DNA from 3 places in the Methylobacterium sp. ARG-1 genome. Region 2 is predicted to be linked to each of the others. Evidence: riboswitches for the same ligand, from Rfam matches in the RefSeq annotation. Region 2 holds a riboswitch; each other region holds the start of a gene.

What was found. A riboswitch is a leader RNA that binds a small molecule or an ion and turns the genes downstream of it on or off. The one in region 2 is predicted to bind cobalamin.
Positions count from the first base shown of each region.
Region 1: it holds a riboswitch for cobalamin, as region 2 does, so the genes downstream of both, AKJ13_RS21445 (TonB-dependent siderophore receptor) here and AKJ13_RS08900 (CbtB-domain containing protein) in region 2, are expected to answer to the same signal.
Region 3: it holds a riboswitch for cobalamin, as region 2 does, so the genes downstream of both, AKJ13_RS13135 (TonB-dependent siderophore receptor) here and AKJ13_RS08900 (CbtB-domain containing protein) in region 2, are expected to answer to the same signal.

Region 1 covers NZ_LHCD01000027.1:34,059-38,129, reverse strand. The annotation lists gene AKJ13_RS21455 (NUDIX domain-containing protein) at 16-477, opposite strand; gene AKJ13_RS21450 (HigA family addiction module antitoxin) at 701-1,060, opposite strand; cobalamin riboswitch at 1,458-1,653, shown strand; gene AKJ13_RS21445 (TonB-dependent siderophore receptor) at 1,936-4,071, shown strand, end outside.
Region 2 covers NZ_LHCD01000006.1:85,825-89,895, reverse strand. The annotation lists gene cobW (cobalamin biosynthesis protein CobW) at 1-588, opposite strand, end outside; gene AKJ13_RS08910 (DUF1636 domain-containing protein) at 585-983, opposite strand; gene AKJ13_RS08905 (CbtA family protein) at 976-1,710, opposite strand; gene AKJ13_RS08900 (CbtB-domain containing protein) at 1,727-1,909, opposite strand; cobalamin riboswitch at 1,943-2,138, opposite strand; gene AKJ13_RS08895 (DUF4424 domain-containing protein) at 2,387-3,394, shown strand; gene AKJ13_RS08890 (discoidin domain-containing protein) at 3,517-4,071, shown strand, end outside.
Region 3 covers NZ_LHCD01000011.1:127,097-131,167, forward strand. The annotation lists gene AKJ13_RS13135 (TonB-dependent siderophore receptor) at 1-1,841, opposite strand, end outside; cobalamin riboswitch at 2,007-2,217, opposite strand; gene AKJ13_RS13140 (TetR/AcrR family transcriptional regulator) at 2,477-3,073, shown strand; gene AKJ13_RS13145 (hypothetical protein) at 3,210-3,443, shown strand; gene AKJ13_RS13150 (type 1 glutamine amidotransferase domain-containing protein) at 3,545-4,071, shown strand, end outside.

The sequences.
Region 1 (4,071 bases), on a different contig from region 2:
GACGCGCGATCGCGGCTACGGCCGCCCCTCGGCAAGAAGCCGCGCCTTGAGCCCGACCGGGTACAGATCCGGCCCACCCGCGCGATCCAGTTCCTCCAGATCGCACCAGCGGGCGATGCAGGGCGTGCCGCAATCCTCGTGGAAGACCACCCGCTCCTGCCTATCGAGCGCGCTCGGCGGCAGCGCGACCGGGAACAGGAACAGCACCTCGTGCCCCGGGCTGCCCTCGTGTGTGTACAGGTTCTCCATCACGAACGGGGCACCGAGAACCCGCACGGTGAGGCCGAGCTCTTCCCGGAACTCCCGCACGAGCGCCGCCTCCGCCGGCTCGCCGAACCCGACGCTGCCCCCGAGGGGGCGCACGCCCTTGAGGCCCCCGTCATCGGTATAGACCTCGGCAACGAGCAGCCGGCTTCCCCGCCAGGGCAGGCCGAGCGCCTTCACGCGAATCTCCGAAGGGGGACGCCAGACATGCATGGGGCTCGGTATTCCGCGTCGCCGAGGGGCGCAACGGCCTGCACTGGCCTCCAGAGCGCCAAGCTGCGCCTGTGCCGTGTCGGACATGTCCGACACGGCACAGGCGAGGCTTTCATGGAGTGGCGCGTTTCGACGTTCCGGCCGGCGCGCACCGTGCCCGCCGTCGAACCTGGGATCGTCCCAGCGGCTCAGGACGCGTTATCCGCGCCGCTGATGACGAATCTCACCCGATCGCGTAAGCGCGCTTGACGATCGGTTCGGGCCGATCGACCGGCTCCTGGACCCGCGGCGCGGCCGCGAGTTCGCTCTGGATCTCGGCCTGGTGCTTGCGCGCCTTGGCGATCTCGAAGCGCGTCTGCAGCTCCATCAGCGTTTCCATGCTGCACCCGAACACCGCCTCGATGCGCAGGGCCAGCTCCGCCGTGAGTGCCGTCTTCTCGTTGAGGAAGTCTGACAGCGCCTGACGGGTCACGCCGAGCAAGCTGGCCGCGGCCATGACGGTCAGGTTGCGCGCCTCCAAAATGTTGCGCCGCACGAACCCGCCCGGATGACCCGGATTTTCCAGTTGATACGTGATACTCATCGCGTCCCCCTTGTATATCTCAGCACTAGACCATCGGTCATAAAAACGTCTCGCACGTACTTTGAGATGACCCTACCTCATTTCTCTACGATCTTTGCCGATATACGCAGCAGACTACCAGTGGTTCCACCGTCAACGATTCTATGTAATCCGTGATGATGTTCGTCATCACGCAAATTATTCTGAGATTAATTGTTTCATTTTGACAATAAATAGCAACAGTATCCGATGATATCCGCCAGAAATACACTGCTGAATTTCAAAAGAATTTTCATCCTGACCCGCGCCTAGCAAGCCCGCCAAGGCCCCCGACGTCCAGCCGGTCGTCCAGGCCGGTGCGGAAGGGACCTGCACACAACCGAAGATATCCAGACGCTTGACGTCCCGGCAGCACACGGCCAAGCTGATCCCCGACGGTTCCCCTCGGGGATCAAAAGGGAACGCGGTGAGGGGTCTTCCCCGATGCCGCGGCTGTCCCCGCAACTGTAAGCGGTGAGCCCTTCACCACCACGTCACTGGGTTTCGGCCCGGGAAGACGGTGCGAGGGCGGCGACCCGCGAGCCAGGAGACCTGCCGTCAGCCGTGGTCACACGCGAAACGCGCCGGGCGGGGTGTCCTGGCGGGTGTCGAGACGGCCTCGCGCCAGCGGGGTCGGCGAGACCTTGTTCGCGGTGACGTGCCACAGCAAGCGCGCCCGCGTTCCGGTTCCCGATGTCCTCCCTTGTCGTGCCGATCTCGGCCGCGTTTTCGCGCGGCCCGATCCTCAGCCCCTGCGCTCGAAGCGCGCAAGACCCGGCCGACACGGATAGCAATGTTATAACATTGCTTATAGGACATCCGGGCCGGCGGCCGCCGCGCATGGATCCACGCACGCCATGTCCCGACCAAAAAATCCTCTCCGCAGCCGGCGCGCGCCGCTCTGCGGAGCCCTCCTCACCCTCTTGGCGAGCCCGGCCGCGTCCCAGGAGAGCGTCGCCCTCGATCAGCTCTCCGTCGAGGGGGAGGGCGGCGTCAGCCTGACCCGGGCCGCCCCGACCGGGCTGAACCTGCGCACCCCCGACCGGACCGCGAGCCGGCTCGGCCTGACACCGCTGGAGACGCCCGCGAGCGTCGACATCGTGTCCGGCGAGACCGCGCGGCTGCGCGGCCAGGACACGATCGCCGAGGCGGTGACGCAGGACGCGACCGGCATCACCACGATCGCGGCGCCGGGCAACGGCAACGGCGCGTTCACCGCCCGCGGCTTCGCGGGGCCGAACTCGATCCAGCAGCTCTACGACGGCACCCGCTTCTATGTCGGCGCCAACACGGTCACGTTCCCGTTCGACACCTGGAACGTCGAGCGCATCGAGGTGCTGCGCGGGCCGTCCTCGGTGCTCTACGGCGACGGCGCCATCGGCGGCGTCATCAACGTCGTGCCCAAGAAGCCGGTCTTCGTGCCGATCAACGTGGCCCGCGCGGTGATCGGCACCGACGGCGTTGCGCGGCTCGCGCTGGATTCGGGTGGGGCGCTCGGCCGGGAGGAATTCGGCGAGACCTTCGCGTATCGCCTGAACGTCAGCGGCAACCGTGCGGACGGCTGGATCCGGCCCGAGGGCGATTTCCGCAACCTCGCGGTCTCGGCCGCCCTGCTGTTCCAGCCGAGCCCGGACCTCGCCTTCACGGTGAGCCACGATCTCGGCTACCAGGAGCCGGCGCGCTACTGGGGCACGCCCCTGGTCGAAGGCAGAATCCCGGACCTGATCCGGTTCAACAACTACAACGTCCGCGACGCGAAGATCACCTGGGCGGATAACTGGACCCAGTTCAAGACCGAGTGGACGCCCTCGGCCGACATCATCGTGCGCAACACCGCCTATCGGCTCACCAGCCGGCGGCACTGGCTCGATACCGAGCAATACAGCTACAATCGCGGGACGGGACTGGTCGATCGCGGCGATTACCTCGAGATCTATCACAGCCAGGAACAGGTCGGGAATCGCCTCGACGCCAGCGTCAAGGGCAGCCTGTTCGGCCTGCCGAACGCGTTCGCGGTCGGGTTCGACGTGAACCACATCGACTTCCGCCACACGAACAATTTCTACTTCGACCAGATTACCAGCGTGCCGCTGACCGGTTACGATCCGGGCTACTTCCCGCAGAACGGGCGGGCGCGGCCGGCCTACGCCACGCAGACCAGCCAGGCCTCGGTCTTCGCCGAGGACCGGGTGATCCTGTCCGACAAGCTCTCGTTCCTCACCGGCATGCGCCTCGATGTGCCGACGCTCCAGCGCGAGGATTTGCAGAGTGGATCGCAGTTCGAAAAAACCTACCGCGCCCTCGGTTACCGGTTCGGCCTGGTCTACAACCCGACGCCGGACAGCGCCCTCTACGCGCAGTACAGCTTCGCCACCGACCCGGTGAACAGCCTCATCACGCTCAACCAGTCGCTGGCGGGATTCCAGCTCGCCACCGGCACGCAGGTCGAGATCGGCGCCAAGGGGCTGGCCTTCGACGGCGCCCTCGAATGGACGGTGGCCGGCTACCGGATCGTCAAGGACAACCTGATCTCCGCCGTGCCGGGCCAGCCGACCCTGTCGACCCAGGTCGGGAGCCAATCCTCGCAGGGCTTCGAGCTGGCGCTGGGCTGGCACTTCGCCCCGGGCTGGCGGCTCGACGGCAACCTCGCGCTGCTGCACGCGCAATACGACGCTTTCGACCAGAGCGTGAACGGCGCCACCGTCTCGTATGCCGGCAACCAGCCGATCGACGTGCCCGAGCGCGTCGCCAATTTATGGCTGACCTGGGACGTCTCCCGGGACTGGACCGCCCGGGTCGGGCTCCAGAACGTCGGCCAGGTCTACAGCGACTTCGCGAACACGGCCCGACGACCGGCCTACAACCTGGTCAACCTCGTGCTCGACCATCAGGTCACGGTGGATTCGCGCCTGAGCCTGCGGGTCTACAACCTGTTCGACAAGGTCTACGCGATCAGCGGCAACGCCGTGAACGGCGTCGGCACCAACTGGCTG
Region 2 (4,071 bases):
CCGCGCCCGGGTCTCGGCATCGAGCAGGTCGGACTTGTTGAGCACGACGAGGTCGGCGCAGAGGAGCTGGTCCTCGAACACTTCCTCGAGCGGGTTGTCGTGATCGACCGCCGTGTCGGCAGCGCGCTGGGCGGCCAGCGCCTCGGGATCCTCCGCGAAGGCTCCGGCGGCCACGGCCGGCCCATCGACCACCGCCACCACGCCGTCCACAGTGACCCGCGAGCGGATCGCCGGCCACTGGAACGCCTGGACCAGGGGCTTCGGTAGGGCCAGGCCGGAGGTCTCGATCAGGATGTGCTCCGGCGGCTCGGCGCGGCCGAGCAGGGTCTCGAGAGCCGGCACGAAATCGTCGGCCACGGTGCAGCAGATGCAGCCATTCGGCAGCTCGACGATGGAGTCCTCGGTACAGCCCTCGACGCCGCAGGCGGCCAGGAACGACTTGTCGAAGCCGACATCGCCGAATTCGTTCACCAGGATCGCCAAGCGGCGGCCCTTCGCGTTCTCGACGACGTGGCGGACCAGCGTAGTCTTTCCGGCGCCGAGGAAGCCGGTAACGATGGTGCAGGGGATCTTGGCGACGATGGTCATTCCGCAGCCTCCAGGGTGCCGGCCGGAAGCGGGCGGGGATCGGGAAAGGGCGGGATCCGGGCGATCACGCCGGTCTTGAAGGCGGCGGGCCGTTCCCGCCACGGTACGATGCCGTCCTGCGTCGCCGCGTAGGACGCGAGGCCGCCGAGGATAATGGCGGCGGACTCGATCGGATCCATGTCGCCGTAGACGTAGGTCCAGCGGTTCGCGGAGGCGACCGCCACCGAGCAGGGCCGCTTGCAGACCGAGAGGCACTCGACCCCCTCGATCCGCAGGTCCGGCGCCGCGTTGCCCGCGCGCAAAGCGTCCAGCAGGCGCGCTCCGGCCCGCGGGCCGTCCGGGTCGTCGCCCGGGCGGCGGCAGGTGGTGCAGACGTAGAGGACGGTCTCAGGCATGGGCCGTCCCGCGTGCCGGGCCCCGGGCGAAAGCCTGCCAGGCCCAGCCGAAGCCGAGGCCGATCAGCAGCCAGAAGACGAAGCTGATCGCCAACGACCGGGCCGCAAACTGTGCCGCCAGCGCCGCCGGAAGCTCGGAGGCGGCCTCGGGGGCCTGCGGTGCGCCGGCCACGTGCGGGGCGATGATCAGAACGAGCCCACCCAGGATCGCGATCAGCGAGCGCCGGATCGTGATCAGGTACAGGCCCATGCCGGTGGCGGCGGCGGTCATCACCCACCAGGCTTGGCGCGTGGCGAGCGGTGCCGCCTCGCTGCCCGGCAGCTCCGGCGGCAGGCCGAGGCCCGGGGCGAGGGCGACGCTGGCGAAGCCCGCAATCGCAAAGGCGACGCCGACCTGGCGGGTCGGCTCGCGCCCGCAGGCGAGGATCGCCGCACCGAGCAGCAGGGCATAGCCCACCGCGCCCACGAGGGTCGCCAGGGCCGTGAACGCCATGCGTGGCAGGCCCTCACCGGGCTGCCATTCGAGCGCAGCATCCGGCGCGGCATGATCGTGCCCGGCATGCGCCAGGATGATCGGGAGGCCGCGCTCGGCCTGCTGCGTCTGATGATGTTCGTAACGCTCGGCCGCCACGATCAACGGCGAGGTCAGCGTCAGCTCGAGGCCTGTCACGACGACGGCCGCGAGGAAGCCGGCGGCCAGAGCCGCCGACAGAAGCCGGATGATCATCCCTGGCGCAGGGGCGTCAGTGGCAGGGGAAGTTCTGGGTGTGCCGGAAATCGTGCGCCGCGTTGTGCAGCGCGATCGCCGGCGAGAAGCCCGCCATGAACAGCAGGCCGAGGCCGAGGAAAGCCGCGATCGCGACGGCGATCGGGCGCTCAGCAGCGCGGGTGCCGGTTGCGACGGGTGCGAGGGTCGAGGTAATCATCAGCGTGTCTCCAGCCGCCCCACCGGCGGCATTGCGGGATCTCAGCGTGACGGCAGGTCTCCTGGCTCGCGGCTCGGCGCGCCTGCCGCCTTCCCGGATCGCTCCGGTGGCCTACTGGCAGACGCTCGCCGCTCACAGTTGCGGGGGCAGCCGCGGATTCGGAACTCGCGCTCCTCACCGCATTCCCTTTTCACCCCGTTGCCGGGGCACCGTCACGGGATCGTTGTAGACGCATGACAGCTCTCGCACAACGGAGGCGCGGCGGAATCATCTCCGACTCTTCGGGTACGACGTGGTTCAGTGGTGTGGTTGGTTGCTGTGAAGCTTTTGCCGCGTCCGGGCGACGATCTTCGCGGCCAAACCGTCTCGCTCCGACTTGCCGAACGCGACCAGCCCCGATCACCCGGACTGCCGGCGGACGGCTCCCGCAGCGGCCGCGCAGGCCGCCGCTTCCCGAGCATATTGAGTGTGATACCGATGCGAACCTTGTGGCTGGCCTGCGCCCTTGCGGCAACGGCGTCCTTGCCCGCCCGGGCGGATGACAGCAGCGCCGCGCTCGCCGCGGGCGGTCTGGTCCTCGAGAAGACCGACAAGATCGCGCTCGCCTCCGAGGAGCTGTACCTGTCCGAGAAGGCCGTGCGGATCGACTACCGGTTCCGCAACCTCACCGACGCCGATATCGAGACCACCATCGCGTTTCCGATGCCCGACATCACCGGGGATCGCGAGATGCTGACCGCGATTCCCGATCCGGCCCACGACAACTTCCTCAAGTTCGCGACCGAGGTCGATGGACGGCCGGTCGAATCGCAAGTCGAGCAAAGGGCGTTCCTGATCCGGAACGGTGCGCCGCCGGTCGAGATCACCGATCGCCTCAAGGGCCTGGGCATTCCCCTGATGCCGACCGTCGAGGCGACGGAAGAGGCCCTGCGCCGTCTGGGCGAGAGCCGACGCCTCGCTCTGGCCGCTGCCGGCATCCTGGAGCGGCAGGTGCACACGGATGGCACGATCGCGGATGTCCCGCTCTGGACGCTGAAATCGAAGTTCTGGCGCCGGCAGGTCTTCCCGGCCGGTCGGGAGATCACGGTCCGCCAGAGCTACGTGCCGAGCCTGGGCAGCCTGTCCTACGGCGCTCCGAACGTGGACCCGGCGCAGAAGGCGCAATACGCAACCCGCTACTGCACGGAGCCCGCGTTCGAGAAGGCGGCCAAGGCTCTGTACCGCCGGGCGAGCGCGGATGGCAGCCGGTCGTTCCAGGCCTATGAGCAGTACCTCTCCTACGTGATCACGTCCGGGGGGAACTGGGCGGGACCGATCGGCACGTTCAAGTTGGTCGTGGACAAGGGCGACCCCGCGACCCTCATTGCGTTCTGCGGTACCAACGTGAAGAAGACCGGGCCGACCACGTTCGAAATGGTCGTGAAGGATTACGTCCCCCAGAGCGACATCGACGTCCTCCTCCTGAAGTCCGGGACTAACGGCTGAGGCGGCGACTGGGCTCGATGGCTTCAGCGGGCGGGCTTGACGGGCCGGTGTCGATGCGGGCACCGCCGGTCGCGCCGTCCGGCTGCGCCCCGGCGCGACCGGCCCAGATCCGCCCCGGAGACATGATGGCCCCGGCAGACGACTCGAATCCCGCCCTCGTCGACCTCGCCGACGGCCGCACGCCGCAAGCGGTCGCGGATACGACCTGGCTGGAGATCGATCTCGGCGGCCGCTTCCCGATCCATTCCATCGTCGTCGTCTGGAATGGGGCGGATCCGGCACCCGTCGCGGATGTCGCGATCCTCGTGCTGCAGGACGGCGCGTCCTGGTCGGAGCCCGGCCTTGCGTCCCGGCAGAGCGAGGCGGGTTCCAGCGCCGCATTCATCGAGGCCGATGAGCGCGCCTGGACGCGGTCCGTGCGCATCGCGGTGCCGGATCCCGACCGGGTGGCCGCCGTGCAGGTCCGCGCCGAGGAGGCCGCGATCGACCTGATCGCACTGCGGGCAATGCTCGACCTCGACGTGACGCTCCTCAACGAGAAGCCGGGGGCCAACCGCTACCTCGCCTACAGCCTGGAGAGCGGACCGGATCGGGCGAGCCGCACCCTCGTCGGCCTGTCGCTGTTCGAGAACGGCGCGTTCGGCAATTGCCTGGTCCAGTACATCATCGCGCTCTCG
Region 3 (4,071 bases), on a different contig from region 2:
AGCACGTTGTCCTTGGTCACCACCGCGTCGGCGAAGACGTAGCCGGCCAGCACCTTCAGCTCCGGCGTGAGCTGCCCCTGGGCGGTCAGCTCGAAGCCCTGGCTGCGCACGGCGCCAGCCGCAAGCGAGAAGCCGCTGTTGTTCGGGTCAGGGGTGAGCACGTTCTGGCGCTCCACCCGGAAGGCCGCCGCCGTCAGCAGAAGGTTGCCGCCGAACAGCTCGGACTTCACGCCGACCTCGTAGCCGAGGCCGGTCTCGGGTGCGAGCGGCACTCCCCGTGCCACGGATGCGGCGTCCGGGCCGATATTCGGGCGGAAGCTCGTGCCGACATTGGTGTAGAGCGCGAATTCCGGGATCGGGCGGTAGACGAGGCCCGCCCGGGGTGAGGCCGCAACCCGGGATTGATCGACCTGGCTGCGCGGGGCCCGCTCCCGGAACGACTGCTCGAAGATGTCCACGCGCATGCCGACGAGCGCCCGCCATTGCGGGCTGAGGACGATCTCGTCCTGGGCGTACAGGCCGGTATTGGTGACGCGCTCCAGATTGTTGCGCGGGATCGTGATCGGCGGCAGCGCCTGCCCGTAGACCGGCGCGTAGATGTCCAGCGCGAAGGGGCTCGTGCGGAAGTTCGAGCGGAAATATTGTGTGCGGCTGTCCGTGCTCTCGCGGTCGACTCCCAGCAGCACGGTGTGGCCGATCCCAACCGTGTCGAAGCGCCCGAGCAGTTCGGCCTGACCGATCGCCACGTCCCAGCGGTAGTCACGCACGTTGCGGTCGCGCGACACCGTGCGGTTGTCGGCGGCAAGCGAGCGGACCTCGGCGGACTCGCCCTCCAAGTCGCCCGTGTTGAGGTAGGTCGCGAGCCGCATCTGCCACGCATCGTCGAAGCGGTGGTCGACGCGCAGCTGCAGGGTGTTGTTGCTCTGGTCGGTGCTCTGGCCCGGCTCCCCCAGGAAGCGTGAAATCGGCAGGAAGCCGAGCTGCTTGTTGATCGCGATCACCCCGCGGTCGAACACGATGCGGTTCTTGACGAACTCGGTCTCGACCGTGACCCGGGTATCCGGCGTGACCTGCCAGCTCACCACCGGCGCGACGAGCAGACGGTCGCTGTTGACGAAGTCCCGGAAGCTGCCCGCCCCCTGGGCCGCGAGGTTGAACCGGTAAAGGACCGTGCCGTCCTCATTGAGGGCGCCGCCGGCATCGACCGTGCCGCGGGTCAGCCCGAACGAATCGACCTGGGTGCCCATCTCGACGAAGCGCTGGGCGGTGGGCTGCTTGGTGATGATGTTCACCAGGCCGCCGGGATCGCTGCGTCCGACCAAGCCGGCGCCAGGCCCCTTCAGCACCTCGATCCGCTCGATGTTCTGCGCATCGGGCGGGGGCGGCGTACCGCGGTTGAGGGGGAAGCCGTTCTTGTAGATCTCCGAGGTGGTCACCCCGCGGATGGCGTAGCTGAAGATGCTCAGGCCGCCGAAATTGTTCTGCTGCGCGACGCCGGGGAGATAATTGAACACGCGATCGACGCGTGTGGCGGCCAAGTCGTTGATCACCTCCCGGGGTGCAACGGTGACGACCTGCGGCACGTCGATCTGCGGGGTCGCGGTCCGGGTCGCGCTGACCGCCCGAGTCGCGCTGTAGCCGGGGGTCGGCCCGATCAGGCCGATGCTGTCCGACGCGCTCGTCGTACCGGGGGCCGCGCTGCCGCCGACATGCTCGACCGAGACTTCCTCCAGGGCGACGCTCTCCTGCGCGCGCGTCTCGCCGATTGGCGAACCCGCTGTGAGGACCGCCGCGAGGGCGACACGCGGGCTGTGGCGGCGGAGCCGCGACCGTGAGCGGATCCGCGGGCCGCGGGCTTTCGCGAACGGTTCGGTCGTAGTCGGCTTCGGGCGGACTGGCACCGGCACACTCTGGGTTATTGAGCCGGGGGCCAAGCGTGAGCGCGTGCGCGCGACGGGCCCGCGTGGCCGCGCCGGACATGCGTTCCACCGGGGCACCCCGCCCAAGGGTTGTCGTCGCGCCGAGGCAGGTCTCCTGGCTCGCGGGTCACGATCCCTGCCTGGCCTTCCCGATGCGCGGCATCAGTGACCGAGGAGCAGCAGGAACTCGCCACTTACAGTTGCGGGGGCAGCTTCAGCTTTGCCGTTGTCGGCGCACTGAATTCCCATCTTCGCCTACGGACCGAAGCCCGCGGGAACCTTGGCCGATCGATACTCGCCGCGGCGCCCCCCGGGGTCAACGGCCTATGCACAGAATGCAACGTTGTTACATTCGCTGTGGCGCGACGGCCACATATACGGGTCGCGCGACCCTAGGGGTGGTTCGAGTCGTGGTCGGCGCACTCAGGGGGCTGGGCCAAGCGTGCGAGCTGCGATGTCAGGCCGACATTGAGTCCCCCTTGACCGCCCCAGAAGCGCACAAAAAATTTCGCCATCGGCCACTAGACGACCGGTCTAATCAGAGCTATCTCAGCGTCATGGCACGCCTAAACGCGCATACCGACACCCGGCAGGAGATCCTCGACACCGCGTACGGCCTCGTGGGTGCCAAGGGGTTTTCCGGTGTGGGGCTCAACGAGATCCTGGCTTCGGCCCGGGTGCCGAAGGGCTCGTTCTACCACTATTTCGGATCGAAGGAGGCTTTCGGCGAAGCGCTTCTGGCCGACTACTTCGAGGGCTATCTCGCCGATCTCGACGCGACCCTTGCGGAGCCCGGCCTGAACCATGCCGAGCGCCTAATGAACTACTGGCGCAAATGGCAGGCGACGCAGGGCAGTGTCGATTACCAGCGCAAGTGCCTGGCGGTGAAGCTCGCCGCGGAGGTCTCGGACCTGTCCGAGGTCATGCGGCTCGCTCTCAAGGACGGGACCGCCGGGATCATCGAGCGGCTGGCACGGGCCATCGAGGCGGGGGTCGCGGAGGGCTCGCTTAAGGTCGAGGGCGAGCCGCATACCATCGCCGAGGCGCTCTATCACGTCTGGCTCGGTGCGAGCCTGATGGCGAAGATCGTGCGGACCGACGCGCCGTTCGAGGCCGCGATGGCGACGACGCGGCGGATCCTCGGGCTCGCCTGACGCCGATCCGACGAAGGGGGAGGCAGCAGAACCATGCCGACGTATGCGTAAATCCGAGACGACCGGTCTACTTAACAGGAACGGCGTGACATCGTCGACCTGCCAAGCGCTCACAACCACAACCAGGAGAGATACGATGCCCTACGCGGCCAAGACGTTCGCCTTCCCATCCCTCGTGATCGCCGGGTTGGAGAGTGCCGTGCTCGGCATCCCCGCAGCCTCGGCACAGGAGAGGATCACCCTCGAGACCATCGGCGCCGTCCGCATGGCCAGGGCCAACGAGGTCCGCCGCGCGAGCCTCCCGGTTCGCTCGATGGAGACGGCGCCGACGCACGACCAGGTCGCAGAGCGGCCGTCGAAGGCGCGCTAACGCCGCCCCCTTCGCTCGCCACCCACGATCCGCGCGGCCCGCTCCGCGGAGCCGCCGCCCGCAATCCCTGGCTTCAACCCCGACACATACGGAGACCGATGATGAAGATCCTGATGGTGCTGACCTCCCACGATCAGCTCGGCGACACGGGCCGCAAGACCGGCTTCTGGCTGGAGGAGCTCGCTGCGCCCTACTACGTGTTCGAGGATGCGGGCGCGGAGATCGTGCTCGCCTCGCCCCAGGGGGGCCGGCCGCCGCTGGACCCGAAGAGCAGCGAACCCAGTTCCCAGACCGATGCGACGCGCCGGTTCGAGGCGGATTCGGATGCCCTGTCGGCGCTGTCGAACACGACCAAGCTCGATGCCGTCACCCACGACACCTTCGACGCCGTGTTCTATCCGGGTGGGCACGGTCCGCTTTGGGATCTCGCCGAGGACCCGACCTCGATCAAGCTGATCGAGACGACGCTGGGCGCCGGCAAGCCGGTCGCGCTCGTCTGCCATGCCCCCGGCGTCCTCCGCCACGCGAAATCCCCCGACGGGACGCCGCTCGTCCAGGGCAAGGCGGTGACCGGGTTCACGAATAGCGAAGAAGAGGCGGTCGGCCTCACCCGGGTCGTTCCCTTCCT